3 regions of the Pseudomonas viciae genome follow, and region 2 is predicted to be linked to each of the others. Evidence: predicted binding sites of a transcription regulator. Region 2 holds the regulator's gene; each other region holds the start of a gene.

Region 1 (6,709 bases), 2.6 Mb from region 2:
CGTGCCCCCGCGCCGGAGTCCAGGCGTTGACCAACACGCGCGCCAATGACGACTTGCCCGATGCGCTCGGCCCCACCACACCGACAGCGGTGCCTGCGGCGACCATGAAGTTGATATTTTGCAAGGTCAGACGCTGCGCGCCGGGCGGCGCGGCAAACACACTTTCGACCTGCAAACTGCGATGGGCGGTGGGCAGTTCGGTCTTGCTTTGGGCATCCGGGAACAGAGAGAACACTTCCAACAGCTTCTTCCAGGCGATCTGAGCACCCAACAGGCTGCGCCACGTGGCAATGACCTGCTCCGCCGGTGCCAGAGTCCGCGCCACAATAATCGAGGCCGCGATCATCGTGCCACCGCTCAAGTCGCCTTGGATCACCAGCCATGCGCCCAGGGCCAGGGCGGCCGACTGAACGACCTGGCGCAAGGTCTTGGAAATGCCACCGTAAAAGCCGCCAATGTCGATCGAGCGGCGCTGCAGGGTGATGAAGGTGCTGTGATTTATCTGCCAGATATTCGACGTGTTGGCCAACATGCCCATGGCCATCAGCGCTTCGGCGTTCTGGTGAGCTTGCTGACCCAGGTGATTGCGCTTGTTCAACGCATCGGCCGAAGCCTGCATCAGTTTGCGGGTTTGCCGGTCAGTGATCAGGGTCAGACCAATGAGGATAATCATCAGGCCGGCGGCCAAAAGGCCGAACAACGGATGAATATAAAAGCAAACCGCAAGGTAAACCGGCATCCAGGGCAAATCGAAAAAAGCCACCAGGCCCGGTCCGCCAATAAAACCGCGAATCTGATCCAGCTCCTGGGCCGGCTTCAACGCATCGCCGGTAATGGGCGTTTTCAGCGACGCACCGGCGATGACATTGAAGACCTTGGCGGACAACGCCAGATCCAGCGAGGAGGCAATTCGAACCATGACCCGGGAGCGAATGACATCCAGCAGGCCTGAAAGCGCATAAACCCCCAGCGCCAGCAGCCCCAGGGCGATCAGGGTCGGGACGCTCTGGCTGGGAATGACCCGGTCGTAGACTTCCAGCATGAACACCGGGCCAACTAGCGCCAGAATATTGATCACACCGGAAAACAGCGCAGCGCCCAGCAGCCCCCGACGCAGTACCGATTTCAATGAAGGTGCAACGACAGGCGCACTGATAGCGTTCTGGGGTTTCAACTGGTGTCCGTCCCTTGGTTTTCGTGACATCCCTGTCGTCAGTCAATACAGACTCGATGACAGTCGTATGGAAACTTGACGCTCGGTGAGCGTTTAGGACTGAAGTGCAAGTTCCGCACCAGCCAGCCGACAAACGGTCGTTATTCCGTGAAGAATTTCGCGCATAAAAAAACCGATGCCTCGGGACATCGGTTTTTTAAAACAGCCAGCTATCAAGTCATCTGAATGATGGTCTGCATGATGGTGCTCTGGGTGGAGATGGTCTTGGCGTTCGCCTGGTAGTTGCTTTGCGCCTTGATCAGCTCGACCAGTTCGTTGGTCAGGTTGACGTTGGACTCTTCCAGGGAGTTGGAGACGATCGAACCCAGGGTGCCGGTTTGCGGGGCATCATAGCCCGGAATGCCCGACGCAAAGGTCTCCTTCCAGCTGGTGCCGCCCACAGGCTGCAGGCCTTGTTCGTTGGTGAAGCTGGCGAGCGCCAGCTGGCCAATCGGCTTGGTCTGGTTGTTGCTGAAGTTGGCCAGCAATACACCGCTGCCGTCGATGGTCAGGTTGGTGATCTGGCCAGTGGCGTAACCGTTCTGGGTCGGAATCGAGCGCGCGGTGTCGGCGTTGTACTGGGTGGTGTTGCCCATGGAGATCGTGATGGTTGGCGCACTGGCGGCACCGTTGGCGGTCCACACGCCGTTGGTTACGGTGCCTGGCACCCAGCCGGTCAGTACCAAATCGCTGTTGATAGTCGCTGGCGGGGTGCTGACCTGGACCAGCTTACCGCTCGAATCAAAGGTCATGGTCGAAGGAACCGGTGCGGTCACACCCGTCGTAGTCGGCAAACTGCCGTTCAGGTTACGACCATCGATCAAGGTATAGACATTCCAGGTGTTGCCGGCAGTCTTGACCATGTATTGGTCCATGGAATGCTGGTTACCCTGGGTGTCGTACACCGGGGTGGTGAACTGCTTGGTGAAAGTGGCCGTATCGGTCGGATTGAACGCCGCCGTGATCGGCAACGCCGTCGAGTTCAGGTTGATTGTCGACGAAACCAGGCTGGTGGCAGTCGGCGGCAGGTTGGAGGTGTCGATGCGCAGGTCGGTCAGAATACCGTTGAGGATATTGCCATTGGCATCCACACCATAGCCCTGCAGGCGCGAGGTGCCATCGGTGTTGGTGATGAAGCCATCCTTGTCGGTCTTGAACGTACCGGCACGGGTGTAGCTCAGGGAACCGTCGTTGCTCAGGACAAAGAAGCCGGAACCCTGGATACCCATGTCCAGCACGTTGCCGGTGTTGTTGACGTCACCCTGGCCGAACTGCTGGGAAACGTTGGCCAGGCGCACGCCGTTGCCGACGGTCTTGCTGCCCGAGCCGAGCCTGGTGGCCGAGTAGACGTCTTCGAATTCCGCGCGGGACGATTTGAAGCCGGTGGTCGCCACGTTGGCGATGTTGTTACCGGTCACGTCCAGATGTTTGCTGGCAGCATAGAGACCGCTAAGGCCGATGTTGAAAGACATGTTCCACTCCTTTTGCCGGGTTAGTCGGCTCTACATACCAATAGTTTGTACTTTGGACAGGGCAATGCTGCCCAGCCCGGCCAGGTTGAGCATCAGCTCACCGCCCGTCTGGCTGATCGTCACGCTGCTGACCGTTGCCGGCAGGTTGGTGATCAGCGACGTAGCCTTGCCGTCGATGGTGGTCGAGGCCGTAAAGGTGTAAGTGCCCGACTCGACCGTAGTGCCCGAGTCGTTCTTGCCGTCCCAGATGAAAGCGGCATTGCCGGCATTCTGGCTGCCCATGTCGATGGTGCGGACGGTCTTGCCATCCTTGTCCACGACCTTGAGCTCGAGGGAGGACACCGAAGTCGGCACCACCACCGTGCCGTTAAGGCTTTTGGAGGTATCGACCACGGCCTTGTTGCCTGGAGCAATGACCGAGCGCCCGACCAGTGACGAAGCCTGCAAGGCCTGGGACGAGCTGTAGTTGCTGGCGAGACCGCTCACGGTGTCGTTAAGGGTGGTGATGCCTTCCAGGCTGCTGAACTGCGCCAACTGAGCAACGAACTCGCCGTTATCCTGCGGTTCCAGCGGGTTCTGGTTTTTCAGCTGGGTGACCAGCAATTGCAGGAACGCATCCTTGCCCAGCTCCTTTTTGCCAGTTGTCGCACCTGTCAGCGAGGACAGGCCATCGGTAGTGGCGTTGGTCTTGACCGAGGAGTTGGCCAGAATTTCGTTAAGGCTCAAACCACTGGTGGTGTTGGTAACGCTCATGTGACTCGCCCCTTATCACTGACCGAGGGTCAGGACCTTCTGCATCATGGTTTTGGCGGTGTTCATCATTTCGGCGTTGGTCTGGAATGAACGACTGGCAGAAATCATGTCAGCCATTTCTTCGACGACGTTGACGTTCGGGTAGTAGACGTAACCCTTGGCGTCAGCGGCCGGATGGTTCGGCTCGTAACGTGCGTCGAGGTTGCTCTGGTCTTCGACCACGCCAAGCACCTGTACGCCCTGCCCGGCCGCGTCCTGCTCCTGGAACAGCGAGTCGCTGCCGCCGGACTGGCCGCCCTGGAACATGGTGGCGAATACCGGGTGACGGGCGCGGTAGGTCTGGTCGATGCTCGACGAAACGGTCTCGGCGTTGGCGATGTTACTGGCGACGGTGTTCAGGCGAGTGGTCTGGGCACTCATGGCACTGCCGGCGATGTTGAATACGCTCGCAATCGACATGGCTTACTCTCCGCGCAGGGCCGATACCAGCCCTTTGAATTTGCTGTTGAGCAGGGTGAAGCTGGCCTGGAAGTTCACGGAGTTTTCCGTGTAGTTGGACTGTTCCAGTTGAGCGTCCACGGTGTTCTGGTCGATCGAAGGCTGCATCGGCGTCCGATACATCAGCGACTCATCACCATTGCCCAAGCCTTCGGCTTCGATATGACGACTGTTGGTCATATTCAAAGCGAAATGGCCGTTCTTGGCTTTCTCGTTCTGCTCGGCGAGCACTTTAGAAAAGTCCAGATCCCGAGCCTTGTAGTTCGGGGTATCGGCGTTGGCGATGTTGTTGGCCAGGACTTCGGCACGTTGGGCGCGGAAGCCCAGGGCCTTTTCGTGGATACCGAGCGCTTTATCGAAGCTGATGCTCATGTCGGAAACCTATGGGTGACCAGAATTTACGTACGATGAACTTAGCAAGCGTCGTGCCACTTTGAAAAAGCCCATAAACCGGGGCTTTGCGAGGATCGGCAACGCGGCAATGCCAGAAAAGCGGCAATCGGCTTCCGCTGGCTGCCGCTTTTCTGCCGCTTCTCGAGGGCAATGACATTCAAACTGTGGGAGCGGGCTTGCTCGCGAATGCAGTGTGACAGCGACATTTATTTCGATTGACACACCGCCTTCGCGAGCAAGCCCGCTCCCACAGGGATAGTGGCGGGAGAAAGTAGGCGGGCATAAAAAAACGGGAGCCCCTGAGGACTCCCGTTTTTTGACAACCCCAGCGAATCACTTCGCCTGGTAAATGATCCCCGGACTGCACTGGACCATCTGGTAATGATCGGGCAAACCGTTCAACGCTTCGGAGGCACCGAGGAACAGGTAGCCGCCAGGCTTGAGGGTGCTGTGGATCCGCAACAGGATGTCTTTCTTCACTTCGGCGGAAAAGTAGATCAGCACGTTGCGGCAGAACACGATGTCGAACTTGCCCAGGCTGGCATAACTGTCCAGCAGGTTGAACGAGCGGAACTCCACCCGGCTCTTGATCGGTGCCTTGACCACCCATTTACCCGGCCCTTTCGGGTCGAAGTAGCGTTGCAGACGATCAGGCGACAAGCCGCGGCCAATGGCCAGGCTGTCGTACTCACCGGTCTTGCAGTTATTGAGCATGGTCCCGGACAGGTCCGTGGCAACGATCTGCACGCCGCCTTTCAACTGGCCGATGTTGGTCCGCTCGAATTCATCGATGGACATCGACAGCGAATAGGGTTCCTGCCCCGACGAGCAGGCCGCCGACCAGATCCGCAGGCGTTGGCCCGGGCTGGCCTTGATGGCCGCCGGCAACACTCTGTTCTTCAACACCTCGAACGGATAGGTGTCGCGAAACCACAGGGTTTCGTTGGTGGTCATGGCGTCCACCACCATCTCGCGCAAACCACTGCGCGGCTGGGTCTGGATACGTTGCACCAGTTCGCCCAACGATTTAAGGCCCTGTTGCTCCATCAACTTGTTGAGACGGCTCGACACCAGGTATTGCTTGTTCTCACCAAGCAAAATGCCACAGGCTTTTTCCAGGAAGACCCGGAACTGTTCGAAATCCAAATTACCCGTAGACAAGATACCGCCTCTTTCATTGTGTTGGCTTGCCGGGCGCACAACGCGCCCGACCTTTATTCTGCTGCTTTGATCCGGTCGACGACTCGGGAGGCCAGGTCATCGGGCCGGAACTTGGCCAGGAAGTCATCGGCACCGACCTTCTTGACCATCGCCTGGTTGAAAACCCCCGACAACGAAGTATGCAAAATGATATGCAGCTTTTGCATACGCGGGTCGTTGCGAATTTCCGACGTCAGGGTGTACCCGTCCATTTCCGGCATTTCGATGTCGGAGATCATCATCAGGAACTCTTCTTCGGGCTTCTTGCCCTCATCGACCAGTTGGCGCAGGTAATCCAGCGCCTGCCGCCCGTCATTCAACGCTACCACTTCAACGCCGATCGTTTGTAGACAACGGGTGACCTGCTTACGTGCTACCGAAGAATCATCGACAGTCAGTACCCGCAGCGATATCGCCTTGTGCTGGGTTTCGGCATCCACCACACCCAAGGAGATCGTCTCGGTGGTCGGCGCCACCTCGGCGAGGATCTTCTCCACGTCGATGATTTCCACCAACTGGTTATCGACCCGGGTCACCGCCGTCAGGTAGTGATCGCGGCCCGTGCCCTTGGGTGGTGGATGAATCTCTTCCCAGTTCATGTTGACGATGCGCTCCACCGAGCGAACCAGGAAACCCTGGGTCTTGGTGTTGTACTCGGTGATGATCACGAACGGATTGCTCTGATCCAGCAGCCGACCGGAACCGGTCGCCATGGCCAGATCGAGAATCGGGATGGTCGCTCCCCGGATATTCGCCACACCGCACACGACGGGACTGGACTTGGGCATCAGGGTCAGCTTAGGACATTGCAGCACCTCGCGGACCTTGAATACGTTGATTCCATACAATTGCTGGCCGTCGAGACGGAACAGCAACAGCTCCAGGCGATTCTGACCGACCAGCTGTGTACGCTGGTTTACCGAGTCCATTACTCCCGCCATGCCCTGACTCCTACCTAACGCTAATGTGTCCGACGCGCATTCATCACTAAACGGCACGGGGCTTGCTATTCAACCGGCATGAACGCACAAACGACATTTTCTCGACGCCTGATCACTCACTGCCGCCATTGGCTCGGTGCACTGTTGGCTGTCTGCCTGTTCACTTCGGGCGGCCCTGCCCTCGCTGCTGTTCCGGTTACCTTGCCTGATCTACTTATCGGCGTCACTCAGGGCTTTCT
Region 2 (6,709 bases):
GCTCACAACATCCCCGAAGGGATGGCCGTCGGCGTGTCGGCGGGCGGCGGCATGCCCGATGCCGACAGCCTGGCGATGGGCATCGCTTTGCAGGATGTGCCTGAGGGACTGGTGATCGCACTGGTACTGGCCGCAGCGGGGATGTCGCGGATCAAGGCCTTTATGATTGGCGCCGCGTCCGGGTTGGTCGAGCCGCTGTTCGCGCTGTTGTGCGCCTGGCTGGTCAGCCTGGCCGAGATGCTGTTGCCCCTGGGCCTGGCGCTAGCGGCCGGGGCGATGCTGTTGGTGGTGACTCACGAGGTCATTCCCGAATCGCGTCGCAATGGTCATGACAAGCTGGCGAGTTTGGGGTTGCTGGTGGGGTTTTGCTTGATGATGGTGATGGATACGGCGTTGGCGTGACAAATGACGGGGCGCGAACACAGCCGCCTGTGGTGATGTGATTTATCTGTGGAGAGGGGATCTGTGGAAGCAAGGCTTGCCCGCGATGCAGGCGCTGCGATTGTGCAGGTTGGCCGAGTTATCGTTCATCGCGAGCAAGCTTTGCTCCCACAAAAAACCTCGCCACAATGAGTCCGCCTTGAACCTGGGCCAGTTACTCGCCTTCGTCGAAATAGTTGTTGATCAGCGCCACCAACGCATCCAATGCCTCTTGCGCCTGTTCCCCTTCAGTTTCCAGGTGGATCCTGGTGCCCTTGCCGGCGGCGAGCATCATCATCGCCATGATACTTTTACCGTCGATCGTGGACTCAGGCGTGCGCCCGACCCGGATGGTGGTGTCCTTGAATTGGCCAGCAATCCCAACGAACTTGGCCGACGCGCGGGCATGCAATCCCAGCTTGTTGATGATTTCGATTTCCAGAGCAGGCATCGCGATGTGAATCCTTTAGCTGAGGTCGCGGTGGCGAACCTGGACGTTCTTCAGGGACTGTTGCAGGAGCTGACCCAGGCGTTCGGTCAGGTAGACAGAGCGGTGATGGCCACCGGTGCAGCCGATGGCGATCGTGACGTAGGCACGGTTGCTCGCGGCAAAGCGGGGCAGCCATTTGAGCAGGTAGGTGGAGATATCCTGGAACATTTCCTCGACATCCGGCTGGGCGGCCAGGTAGTCGACCACTGGCTGGTCAAGCCCGGACTGCTCACGCAATTCCGGTTTCCAGTAAGGGTTGGGCAGGCAGCGCACGTCGAACACCAGGTCGGCGTCTACCGGCATGCCACGCTTGAAGCCAAACGACTCCACCAGGAACGCCGTGCCTGGCTCCGGCTGGTTCAGCAGGCGCAACTTGATGGTGTCGCGTAGCTGATACAGGTTCAGGTGCGTGGTGTTGACCTTCAGGTCCGCCAAGTCGGCGATCGGGCTCAGCAGTTGGCTTTCGTCTTGGATGGCTTCGGCCAGGGAACGGCTGGCGTTGCTCAGCGGGTGGCGTCGGCGGGTCTCGGAAAAACGCTTGAGCAACGTCTCTTCATCGGCATCCAGGTACAGCACATCGCACTGGATATGCCGGCTGCGCACTTCCTCGAGCAGTTCAGGAAAGCGCGACAGATGGCTCGGCAGGTTGCGTGCATCAATGGACACCGCCACCAGTGGCTGCGCCAGTTCGGTGTGGATCAATGCACGCTCGGCCAGCTCTGGCAGCAGGCCGGCCGGCAGGTTGTCGATGCAATAGTAGCCGCTGTCCTCAAGGACATTGAGCGCCGTGCTTTTACCGGAGCCGGAGCGGCCACTGACGATGATCATGCGCATGTTTAATGACCGTTCTGCTCGTCCAGGACAACCTGATACAAGGCTTCGTTGCTCGGTGCGCTGCGCAGTTTTTCGCGAACTTCCTTGCGGTCCAGCATGCTGGCGATCTGGCGCAGCAGCTCAAGATGCGCATCGGTCGCCGCTTCCGGGACCAGCAGTACAAACAGCAGGTCGACCGGGGCGCCGTCGATGGCGTCGAAATCTATGGGGGCTTCAAGGTGCAACAGGGCGCTGATGGGCGCACTACAACCCTTGAGGCGGCAGTGGGGAATGGCGATGCCGTTGCCAAAACCGGTAGAACCGAGTTTTTCACGGGCAACCAGGGCCTCGAAGACGTCCTGCATTTCCAGATCCGGCACTTCGCGGTGGATCAGGTTGGCGATTTGTTCGAGGGCTTTCTTTTTACTGCCACCCGGCGCGTTCACCAAGGAACGGCCGGGGGTCAGGATGGATTCTAGTCGGATCATGGATTGGGGGGGTTAACGACCGGTTGCGCCCTGGAGGAGGCTCTGGGTCTTTTCCTTATGCTTTTTAAGTTGGCGATCCAGCTTGTCGGTCAGCAGGTCAATTGCGGCATACATGTCTGAATGCTCCGCGTTGGCAACCACTTCTCCGCCGGGGATATGCAGCGTGGCTTCGATTTTCTGCAGCAGCTTTTCGACGTTCATCGTCACTTGCACGTTGGTGATCTTGTCGAAATGCCTCTCCAATCGTTCGAGTTTTTCGCCGATGTAGGTGCGCAGAGGTTCGGTCACTTCCAGTTGGTGTCCACTGATGTTGACTTGCATACAGCTTCTCCTTCGTTGCCAGTGCATAAAGCGGCAGGCAGAAATGCCTGCCACTGGAACGCTGTGGCGTGGCCCTTTACATCAACCGCTTGCGTTCGCTCGAAGGTGCGATCCCGAGGGATTCGCGGTATTTGGCGACGGTACGGCGGGCCACCTGAATGCCTTGTGCCTCCAGTAAACCAGCGATCTTGCTGTCACTCAACGGCTTTTTCTGATTTTCCGCAGCCACCAGTTTTTTGATGATCGCGCGGATGGCCGTGGATGAGCATTCGCCGCCTTCGGAGGTGCTGACGTGGCTGGAGAAAAAATATTTCAATTCATAGATACCCCGGGGGGTATGCATGAATTTCTGGGTGGTTACCCGGGAAATCGTCGACTCGTGCATGCCTACCGCCTCGGCGATGTCATGCAGGACCAACGGCTTCATCGCTTCGTCGCCGTACTCCAGGAAACCGCGCTGGTGCTCGACGATCTGGGTGGCGACTTTCATCAGGGTTTCGTTGCGGCTTTGCAGGCTCTTGATGAACCAGCGCGCTTCCTGCAACTGGTTGCGCATGAAGGTGTTGTCGGCGCTGGTGTCGGCGCGCCTGACGAAGCCGGCGTATTGGGCATTGACCCGCAGCTTGGGCACCGATTCCTGGTTGAGCTCCACCAGCCAGCGGTCGTTGTGCTTGCGCACGATCACGTCCGGGACTACGTATTCGGGTTCGGTGGACTCAATTTGCGAGCCCGGGCGCGGGTTGAGGCTCTGGACCAGTTCGATGACCTGGCGCAGTTCATCTTCCTTGAGCTTCATGCGGCGCATCAGCTGGCTGTAGTCGCGACCGCCCAACAGGTCGATGTAGTCGGTGACCAGTCGCTTGGCTTCGGTCAGCCAAGGTGTCTTGGCGGGCAGTTGGCGCAGCTGCAGCAGCAGGCATTCACCCAGGTTGCGGGCACCGATACCGGCCGGTTCGAATTGCTGGATGCGGTGCAGGACGGCTTCGATTTCGTCCAGCTCGATATCCAGTTCGGGGTCGAAGGCTTCGAGGATTTCCTCGAGGGTCTCGTCCAGGTAGCCCTGGTTGTTGATGCAGTCGATCAGGGTCACGGCGATCAGGCGATCGGTGTCGGACATCGGCGCAAGGTTCAGCTGCCACAGCAGGTGGCTTTGCAGGCTCTCGCCGGCAGAGGTACGGGTGGTGAAGTCCCACTCGTCGTCGTCACTGCTTGGCAGGTTGCTGGCGCTGGTCTGGTAGACGTCTTCCCAGGCTGTGTCCACGGGCAGGTCGTTGGGGATGCGTTCGTTCCATTCGCCATCCTCGAGGTTATCCACCGTCGGGGCGGCTTCCTGGTAGGACGGTTCCGGGATTTCGGTGTTGGTTTTCTGTTCGGCGTTGTCGGCCAGCGGGTCGGCGTTATCGAAGTCGTCGCCTTCTTCCTGGCGCTCGAGCATCGGATTGGACTCCAAGGCCTCCTGGATTTCCTGTTGCAGGTCCAGGGTCGACAATTGGAGCAGGCGGATGGCCTGTTGCAGCTGCGGTGTCATCGTCAGCTGCTGGCCCATTCTCAAGACTAGCGATGGTTTCATGGCAGGGGCTTAACACCTTATTCGCCGGCGCACATGCGCCATCCACTACAAGGGCGCCGAAGCGCCAAACTTAAGCAAATTATATGCCTGAAACTGGAGTGTTTGCCTAGGGCGTCGCCGTAATAAAATTAAACGACGCCCAGGCGCTTCGCCAGACTCTTTGCTTACAGGCGGAACTCATGGCCCAGATACACTTCCTTGACCAGGTCGTTGGCCAGGATGGCTGCGGAGTCGCCTTCGGCGATCAACTGGCCGTCATTGACGATGTAGGCGGTTTCGCAGATATCCAGCGTTTCACGCACGTTGTGGTCGGTGATCAGCACGCCGATCCCCTTGGCCTTGAGGTGGTGGATGATCTGCTTGATGTCGCCCACCGAAATCGGGTCCACGCCGGCGAACGGTTCGTCGAGCAGGATGAATTTCGGCGAGGTGGCCAGGGCGCGGGCGATTTCCACGCGGCGCCGTTCGCCACCGGACAGGCTCATGCCCAGGTTGTCGCGAATGTGGCTGATGTGGAACTCCTGTAAAAGGCTTTCCAGCTCCTGGCGACGGCCGGCCTTGTCGAGTTCCTTGCGGGTCTCGAGGATGGCCATGATGTTGTCGGCTACCGACAGCTTGCGGAAGATCGATGCTTCCTGTGGCAGATAGCCGATGCCAGCCTTTGCCCGACCGTGCATGGGCTGGTGGCTGACGTCCAGGTCGTCGATCAGCACACGGCCCTGGTCGGCCTGGACCAGGCCGACGATCATGTAGAAGCAGGTGGTCTTGCCCGCGCCGTTAGGGCCGAGCAGGCCGACGATCTGGCCGCTGTCGATGGACAGGCTGACATCACGCACGACTTGGCGGCTCTTGTAGCTCTTGGCCAGGTGCTGAGCTTTCAGAGTTGCCATTACTGGGCCTTCTGCTCGTCGGTTTTCTTTTTCGGCTGGATCACCATGTCGATGCGAGGGCGGGACTCAGTGACTTTACTGCCCGTGGCACGACCGGCGCTGGCCAGCTTTTTGTTGGTGTCGTAGACGATTTTCTCGCCTTGGGTCACGTTGTTGTCCTTGTCGACGACCTTGGCGCGGTCGATCAGCACGACACGGTCCTGGGATGCGTGATACTGGATGGTCACCCCGTAACCTTGCACAGGCTTGGTGTCGCCCGCGGTCTGGAGTTGTTCGAAGTAGGCCAGGTTGCCCACCGAGGTCACCACGTCGATATCGCCGGACGGGGTGCGGGTGATGGTCACGGTGTTGCCAGTGACCTTCATCGAGCCCTGGGTGATGATCACGTCACCCTTATAGGTGGCGACACCATTCTTGTCGTCCAGTTGCGCGTCGTCGGCCTGGATGCGGATAGGTTGATCGCGATCGTTGGGAAGGGCCCAGGCGCTCGCGCTTCCCAGTGCTGCGCCCAGACTGAGCAAAATAGGGAGGGTTTTAGCGAGCTTCATACTGTCCTCTTACGTTCGATAGCAGGTGTATCCTGCTTTCCTTCAAATACGCTTTCATTCCCGTGCCGGTCGATACACCCCCGGCGCCGTCGATTCTAACGGGTTGCTCGGTCTGCGCATATTCTTGCTGTGGGAACACGGTCATACGACTGCTGGTAATGATGGTCGTACGATTTTTTTCATCGGTTCGGGCTACGCGTACCGAGTCGATCAGCTCCACTTCGGTGCCCCCGGAGTTGACTTCGGCGCGCAGGCTCTGCACATGCCACGGAAACTCGGTGCCGCGGAACATGTTCAGGTCCGGTTTGGTCACCAGCGTAATATCGGTGGCCTTTACGTGGTCGACCTTGTCGGACGTCATCTCATACTGCACTTTGCCATCGGGCAGGTATTGCAGGGTATGCGTGTTGGTTGCGTACCAGTCGATATTCTCTTCAACCGTGGCCGCCGGTTGGTCGAGAAAGCGTTCCGGGCTGATGTTCCAGTAACCCACCGCCGCGAAAATCGCCGCGATGCTGGCGAACACCACGACGGTGCGAATCTTTTTGCTCAGCATAAATGGCTCACAGGTACGCGGCGTTGGCCGCTTCAAGGTGGCCCTGGGCGCGCAGGATCAGTTCGCAGAATTCACGGGCCGCGCCTTCGCCGCCGCGTGCCGTGGTAATGCCGTGGGCGTGCTCGCGTACGAAAGCCGCGGCGTTGGCGACCGCCATGCCCAGGCCTACCCGGCGAATCACTGGCAGGTCTGGCAAGTCGTCACCGAGGTAGGCGACCTGTTCATAGCTTAGGTTGAGTTGGCCCAAAAGTTCGTCCAGTACCACCAGTTTGTCTTCGCGACCCTGATAAAGGTGTGGAATACCGAGGTTCTTCGCGCGCCGCTCGACCACCGGGGTCTTGCGGCCGCTGATGATAGCGGTCTGTACGCCGGCGGCCATCAGCATCTTGATGCCCTGGCCGTCGAGGGTATTGAAGGTCTTGAACTCGCTGCCATCTTCGAGGAAGTACAGGCGACCGTCGGTCAGAACGCCGTCCACATCGAACACCGCCAGCTTGATGGCTTTGCCCCGTTGCAACAGGTCTGTGTTCATTTACATGACTCCCGCACGCAGCAAGTCGTGCATATTCAGGGCGCCCACCGGGCGGTCTTCGTCGTCGACCACCACCAGGGC
Region 3 (6,709 bases), 1.3 Mb from region 2:
CGAGAAACTACGATGTGGCCCGACTCCAGCGGTTCCCTCAGAACTTCCAGCACTTTGCGGTCGAACTCTGGCAGTTCATCCAGGAACAGCACGCCATGGTGGGCGAGGGTGATTTCCCCAGGTTGCGGTTTCGATCCGCCACCCACCAATGCGGGGCCGGAGGCCGAGTGGTGCGGCTGGCGAAACGGGCGTTGCGGCCAATGGCTCAGCGGCACGCAACTGGCGACCGACTGGATGGCTGCAACTTCCAGCGCCTCGCTTTCCGCCAACGGCGGCAACAGCCCAGGCAAACGACTCGCCAGCAGGGTCTTGCCGGTGCCCGGCGGGCCGCTGAACAACAGGTTGTGCGCCCCCGCGGCGGCGATCAGCAACGCCCGCTTGGCCCCGGCCTGGCCTTGTACTTCATTCAGGTCGGGATAGGGCTTGCTGGCCGAAAGCAGCCCGTTGGAAACAAACGTTTTGACCGGGGTATGGCCATTAAAATGAGCCACGGCTTCGAGCAGGTGATTCACCGCAATCACCTTCAGCCCCGACGCCAGGCAGGCTTCCTCGGCATTCGCCCACGGCACCACCAGCGTACGCCCAGCCTTGCGCGCCGCCAGCGCTGCCGGCAATACCCCGCGTACCGGTCGTACGGCGCCGGATAACGCCAACTCGCCGAGGCATTCCACGTCGTCGAGCATCAAGGTTGGTACTTGCACGCTGGCCGCCAGGATCCCCAAGGCAATGGCCAGGTCGAACCGTCCGCCGTCTTTCGGCAGATCCGCCGGCGCCAGGTTCAAGGTGATGCGCCGCGCCGGGAAATTCAGCCCCGAATTGATGATCGCGCTGCGCACCCGGTCCTTGCTTTCCTTCACCGCCGCCTCCGGCAAGCCGACCATCGTCAGTGACGGCAAGCCATTGGCCAGATGAACTTCAACGGTAACGGGGGGAGCCTCCACTCCCACCTGGGCGCGGCTATGGACGATGGCAAGCGACATGAAACGTTCCTTGAGTGAGTAGGGTGCCGCATCCTGCGGCTCTTGAAGGTTAGTCGTGGGGACATGTATCGGAGCGGGAATCGAAGTGAGAAATTTTGGCAGGATGTTGCGGGCGCGGATGACGAGGCGTTCGAAAAATGACCGGACCAGGCCTCTGCTAGACTGCGATTTGCCCCATCGGCACTTGGCGGTATCAGCGGCGCTACGAGGAGGTGGCCCATGAACGATCTGCTGGCGCTGTTGACCGACAAGCGCTTTATCCCCCATGGGCATTGCTATATGTGGCGCCCGGATTTGCTGTGGACCAATGTGATCGCCGATGGTTTGATCACCCTCTCCTACGTCACCATTCCCTTCACGCTGATCTACTTCATCCACAAGCGCAAAGACGTGCCTTTTGACTGGATGCTGACGGCTTTTGGCGTGTTTATCCTGGCCTGCGGCACCAGCCATGTGATGGAAATCCTGACCATCTGGCAGCCTTATTATTGGCTATCGGCGCTGGTCAAGGTGATCACTGCGATGGCCTCGGTGATTACCGCCATCCTGCTGATCCGGCTGGTGCCCGCCGCCCTGAAAATCCCCAGCCCGCAGCAACTGGCCAAGGTCAACGACGAGTTGCGCGAGGCGCAGGCCGAACTGGTCACCACTGCGCGCCGGGCCGGCATGGCTGAAATTGCCACCAATGTGCTGCACAACGTGGGCAATGTGCTCAATAGCGTCAACGTGTCGGCCCAGGTCCTGTACGAGAAGGTGCATACCTCCAAAGGGCCGGGGGTCGCCAAGGTCGTTCAATTGATGAAGGAGCACCCCGATGATCTCGGCGACTTCATCAGCAGCGATCCAAAAGGCCGCGCGCTACCGGACTATCTCGGCAAGCTGGCCGAGGCCCTGGCAGTCGAACAACACAGCATGATCGCCGAGCTGGCGCAGTTGACCCGGCGAATCGACCACATCAAGGAGATCGTCGCCACCCAGCAGTCCTACGCCGGCAACTCCAGCGTGCTGGAACCGGGCTCGCTGCGAGAACTGGTCGAGGATGTGGTACGCATTTGCGATGTGTCCCTTGCCCTCCATCAGGTAACGCTGGTCAAGGAGTTCGATGATGTCCCGACAATGCCGCTGGACAAGCACAAAGTGCTGCAGATTCTGGTCAATCTGATCAACAACGCCCAGCAGGCACTGGGCTCGGGCGCGGGGCGGCCGTCGCGGATTACCCTGCGTCTGAAGGTCGTTGACGACACGCACGTGCGGGTCGAAGTGGAGGACAACGGCGAGGGGATTTCGACGGAGAATCTTGGACGGGTGTTCGAGCACGGCTTCACGACGCGCGCCGATGGTCATGGCTTTGGCCTGCACAGCTGCATCCTGGCCGCGCACGAGATGGGCGGTGAGCTGACGGCACTGAGCGCGGGGCCGGGCAAGGGCGCGCTCTTTATCCTGGAGTTGCCGCTGGCGCTTGCCCAAGGCTCATCCCAGCGGGTCGCGAGTGGTTGAGCCGCCAGCCCGGGCGGCTTACTCCTGTGCTGGAGCCAGTCGCGCTTCCATTTCCGCGACCTTGGCCTCCAGGCTTTCGAGCCGCGCCCGGGTTCGGGCCAGCACGACCATCTGACTGTCGAATTCTTCCCGGCTCACCAGGTCCAGCTTGCTGAACCCGCTTTGCAGCAGGGCCTTGAACTGGCTTTCTATTTCGCTTTTGGGCAGTGGAGTATCACCGCTCAAGAGGCGGGAGGCGTGGCCGCTCAGGGCGTCGAGGAGATCTTTGGGCGCAAGCATGTGCAGGTGTCCTGAAAACGATGGCGGGCAGTGTATCACGCAGTGTCTATAGTCAATTTGCACGCAAGGGATGCACGCTTTTCGCGCATGGGGTCGGGCATCGCTGCACTGTTGTTGTGCGTATCGCTGCGGTTCGTGGTGCGGCGCACGCGGGCGCGGTGGCCAAGAGGCTGAAATCAGAGGGTTTGGGCACAGATGGCAAGCTTTCTGCTTAGAGGCTGATGACCCATGCACTGATGCAGTCGTTGTGACGAATGCAGTGCAGCAGGCGGAGCGGGGAGTTTCGTCAGGAGCGGTTAACTGGCACCTGTCGGGCTACTTGGGCCGACGATGCGTTACAAAGCCAGGCACTGCGCTTAGACTTGAGTCGGGTTTGTTTTCCTGGGGCAAGTCCACCAATTCGGGAGAGAGTTTCATGAAGCTAGTCACTGCCATCATCAAGCCGTTCAAGTTGGACGACGTGCGCGAGTCGTTGTCCGAGATCGGCGTGCAGGGCATTACCGTTACTGAGGTCAAAGGCTTCGGTCGGCAGAAAGGTCACACCGAGCTGTATCGTGGCGCGGAATACGTGGTCGATTTCCTGCCCAAGGTGAAGATCGATGTCGCCATTGACGACAAGGATCTTGACCGGGTGATCGAGGCGATCACCAAGGCCGCCAACACCGGCAAGATCGGTGACGGAAAAATCTTTGTGGTCAATCTGGAACAGGCTATTCGCATCCGTACCGGCGAAACCGATACCGACGCTATTTAAGCCGCCAAACCCAACGCCCCAGGAGAAAACAATATGACTCTGCGTAAATTCGCAGGGCTAGGAGCCCTGTTGTCCTTCGCAATGCCTGGCCTGGCCATGGCAGAAGAAGCGGCAGCCCCAGTCCTGAACTCCGGCGATACCGCCTGGATGCTGACTGCCACGATTCTTGTACTGTTCATGACCATTCCCGGCCTGGCGCTGTTCTACGGCGGCATGGTTCGGTCGAAAAACCTTCTTTCCGTGATGATGCAGTGCTTCGCCATTACCGGTCTGATCAGCGTCCTGTGGGTCATTTATGGCTACAGCATCGCGTTCGACACCACGGGCATGGAGCAGGGCGTCGTCAACTTCAACTCTTTCGTGGGCGGCCTGGGCAAAGCCTTCCTGGCGGGTGTCACCCCGTCCAGCCTGACCGGTCCGGCGGCGCTGTTCCCTGAAGCGGTGTTCATCACCTTCCAGATGACCTTCGCCATCATCACCCCGGCCCTGATCGTCGGCGCCTTCGCCGAGCGGATGAAGTTCTCCGCCATGCTGATCTTCATGGGCGTGTGGTTCACTCTGGTGTATGCGCCGATTGCACACATGGTCTGGTCCGGTAACGGCGGCCTGCTGTGGGACTGGGGCGTGCTGGACTTCGCCGGCGGCACCGTGGTGCACATCAACGCCGGTATCGCCGGCCTGGTGGCGTGCCTGGTGCTGGGCAAGCGCAAAGGCTTCCCGACCACGCCGATGGCGCCGCATAACCTCGGTTACACCCTGATGGGCGCTGCCATGCTGTGGGTTGGCTGGTTTGGCTTCAACGCCGGCTCCGCCGTCGCCGCCAACGGCACCGCCGGCATGGCGATGCTGGTGACTCAGATTGCCACTGCCGCCGCTGCATTGGGCTGGATGTTTGCCGAGTGGATCACCCACGGCAAGCCAAGCGCACTGGGCATTGCCTCGGGCGTGGTAGCGGGTCTGGTTGCGATCACTCCGGCTGCCGGCACCGTGGGCCCGATGGGTGCCCTGGTCATCGGTCTGGCGGCGGGCGTGGTGTGCTTCTTCTGCGCAACCACCCTCAAGCGCAAACTCGGCTATGACGATTCCCTGGACGCCTTCGGTGTGCACGGCATTGGCGGTATCCTCGGCGCGATCCTGACCGGCGTGTTTGCAGCACCGGCCCTGGGTGGCTTCGGCACCGTGACCGATATCGGTGCGCAAGTGTGGATTCAATTCAAAGGTGTGGCCTTCACGGTGGTTTACACCGCGATCGTCACCTTCATCATCCTCAAGGTGCTGGACGCCGTCATGGGTCTGCGTGTCTCCGAGGAAGAAGAAGCCGTGGGCCTGGACTTGGCCCAGCACAACGAGCGTGGCTACAACCTGTAAGCACACGCAATAAAAAATGCCCGGCTTGCCGGGCATTTTTTTGTCTGGAATTTGTCAGTGCTCACACAGAGTGCTGGTTTTTCCGACGCCTTTTGTTGTGTAGGCGACATGGGTTTTTCTGCGGCCAAAGGCTTACATGGAAGCAGGCGCATTAGGCCCTTTGTTTTTTCCCAGAGCGCGCTAGAATGCGCGCCGAACGTGCGGAGATCTGTATGTGGCAACAGACGCTGATAACCCTGCGGGCAAGGCCTCGGGGCTTTCATCTGGTAACGGACGAGTTACTCGCCGGCCTGCCTGAACTCCAGGCGTGTCGTGTCGGTCTGTTGCATCTGTGGCTGCAGCATACCTCGGCCTCGTTGACCATCAACGAGAACGCCGATCCGGCGGTACGTCGAGACTTCGAACGGTTTTTCAATCGGCTGATCCCACAAGGAACCGCCGATTATGAGCACAACGACGAAGGCCTTGACGACCTCCCGGCGCACTTCAAGGCTAGCGTGCTTGGTTGTCAGCTCAGCCTGCCGATCACGGCAGGACGGCTGGCGCTGGGTACCTGGCAAGGTGTCTATCTGGGCGAGCACCGGGATCATGGCGGTGCTCGTAGAGTCCTCGCCACTTTGTACGGTGATGGGGCATAACCGCTGATTGCCGGCGGATGTTGAATTTTTTCTGGCAGCCTTCGACAGATGGCGAAGCTGGGCTATAACTAATCTGCTTTTCGCAAGTCATGAGGTAGAACATGAGCGACGATGATCTGGAAAACGACGACCTCGAAGTAGGTGACGAAGACGAGGCTGAAGAAGGCCTTGAAGCAGCGGCTGAAGACGTTGCCGATGATGAGGGGGCCGATGTACCGGTCCCTACCGCCAAAGGCAAGGCCAAGGCGGCAGTGTCGGTCGACGAGTTGCCGAGCGTAGAGGCCAAGAACAAGGAGCGTGACGCGCTCGCCAAGGCCATGGAGGAATTCCTGGCCAGGGGTGGAAAGGTGCAGGAAGTGGAGGCCAATGTGGTCGCTGATCCGCCCAAGAAGCCTGATAACAAGTACGGCAGCCGCCCTATCTGAGTTTCTGCTTGCTGAAAAAGCCCGCCGTCGCTGCGGGCTTTTTCATGGGCTGGATAAAATTTTCAGGCTAAGCACCGTCCCTGTGGGAGCGAGCTTGCTCGCGATAGCGGTTTACCTGTCACATCAATGCTGGATGTGCCGCCGCCATCGCGAGCAAGCTCGCTCCCACAAAGGGGCTTTGGCGGCTACAGAGCAGGGGTTCAGCGCTGGCTATGCCAGCCCGCCAGCAACCCCGGTAGCTCAGTCAGGCTGCGAATCTCTGCATCCGGCGCATGATCGGCGTCCCAGGTCTTGCCCGCCGGGTTGAACCACACCGCGCGCAGGCCGGCCTGTTGGGCACCGGCGATGTCATCGCCTGGATGATCGCCAATGTGCACGGCGGTCTGCGCCGTGGCGCCGCCGCGTTGCAGGGCTTCGTGGAACAGTCGGGCGTCAGGTTTGGCGATGCCGATGTCTTCTGCGCACAGGGCAAACTTGAAATAATCCGCCAACCCCAGGCGACGCACGTCGGCGTTGCCATTGGTGACCACGCCGAGGGCGAAATGGTTGGCCAGGATTTCCAGGGTGGGCTGCACCTCGGGGAAAATCTCCAGTTGATGACGGGCATGCAAGAAGGTCTCGAATGCCTGGTCCGCCAGTTCAGACGCTTGCCACTGGTCGTAGCCGGCTTCCTGCAATGCACGAAACAGCACCCGCCGGCGCAACGCGCTGATGCGATGCTTGAGGGTGGGCTCTTCGCGCAGCACCTGTTCGCGAATGGCAAACAGG

The links. Region 2 encodes sigma-54, which starts transcription at its own class of promoters, with help from an activator protein. Its sites were predicted from a motif close to ANTGGCATNNANNTTGCTNT; they were not measured.
Region 1: the regulator sigma-54 is predicted to act here: its motif matches at 4,350-4,369, upstream of flgB (flagellar basal body rod protein FlgB).
Region 3: the regulator sigma-54 is predicted to act here: its motif matches at 2,951-2,970, upstream of glnK (P-II family nitrogen regulator).

Annotation. Positions count from the first base shown of each region.
Region 1 is NZ_CP035088.1:5,153,078-5,159,786, forward strand. It holds gene EPZ47_RS22705 (type I secretion system permease/ATPase) at 1-1,174, opposite strand, end outside; gene flgE (flagellar hook protein FlgE) at 1,387-2,685, opposite strand; gene flgD (flagellar hook assembly protein FlgD) at 2,716-3,438, opposite strand; gene flgC (flagellar basal body rod protein FlgC) at 3,454-3,897, opposite strand; gene flgB (flagellar basal body rod protein FlgB) at 3,901-4,308, opposite strand; gene cheR (protein-glutamate O-methyltransferase CheR) at 4,663-5,490, opposite strand; gene EPZ47_RS22735 (chemotaxis protein CheV) at 5,544-6,470, opposite strand; gene flgA (flagellar basal body P-ring formation chaperone FlgA) at 6,549-6,709, shown strand, end outside.
Region 2 is NZ_CP035088.1:1,028,082-1,034,790, forward strand. It holds gene EPZ47_RS04475 (ZIP family metal transporter) at 1-402, shown strand, start outside; gene EPZ47_RS04480 (HPr family phosphocarrier protein) at 596-871, opposite strand; gene rapZ (RNase adapter RapZ) at 887-1,744, opposite strand; gene ptsN (PTS IIA-like nitrogen regulatory protein PtsN) at 1,747-2,211, opposite strand; gene hpf (ribosome hibernation-promoting factor, HPF/YfiA family) at 2,224-2,532, opposite strand; gene EPZ47_RS04500 (RNA polymerase factor sigma-54) at 2,609-4,102, opposite strand; gene lptB (LPS export ABC transporter ATP-binding protein) at 4,267-4,992, opposite strand; gene lptA (lipopolysaccharide transport periplasmic protein LptA) at 4,992-5,540, opposite strand; gene lptC (LPS export ABC transporter periplasmic protein LptC) at 5,527-6,096, opposite strand; gene EPZ47_RS04520 (KdsC family phosphatase) at 6,104-6,628, opposite strand; gene EPZ47_RS04525 (KpsF/GutQ family sugar-phosphate isomerase) at 6,629-6,709, opposite strand, start outside.
Region 3 is NZ_CP035088.1:6,435,025-6,441,733, reverse strand. It holds gene EPZ47_RS28835 (YifB family Mg chelatase-like AAA ATPase) at 1-980, opposite strand, end outside; gene EPZ47_RS28830 (sensor histidine kinase) at 1,200-2,477, shown strand; gene EPZ47_RS28825 (accessory factor UbiK family protein) at 2,496-2,756, opposite strand; gene glnK (P-II family nitrogen regulator) at 3,172-3,510, shown strand; gene EPZ47_RS28815 (ammonium transporter) at 3,544-4,878, shown strand; gene EPZ47_RS28805 (secondary thiamine-phosphate synthase enzyme YjbQ) at 5,091-5,516, shown strand; gene sutA (transcriptional regulator SutA) at 5,618-5,941, shown strand; gene EPZ47_RS28795 (HAD family hydrolase) at 6,142-6,709, opposite strand, start outside.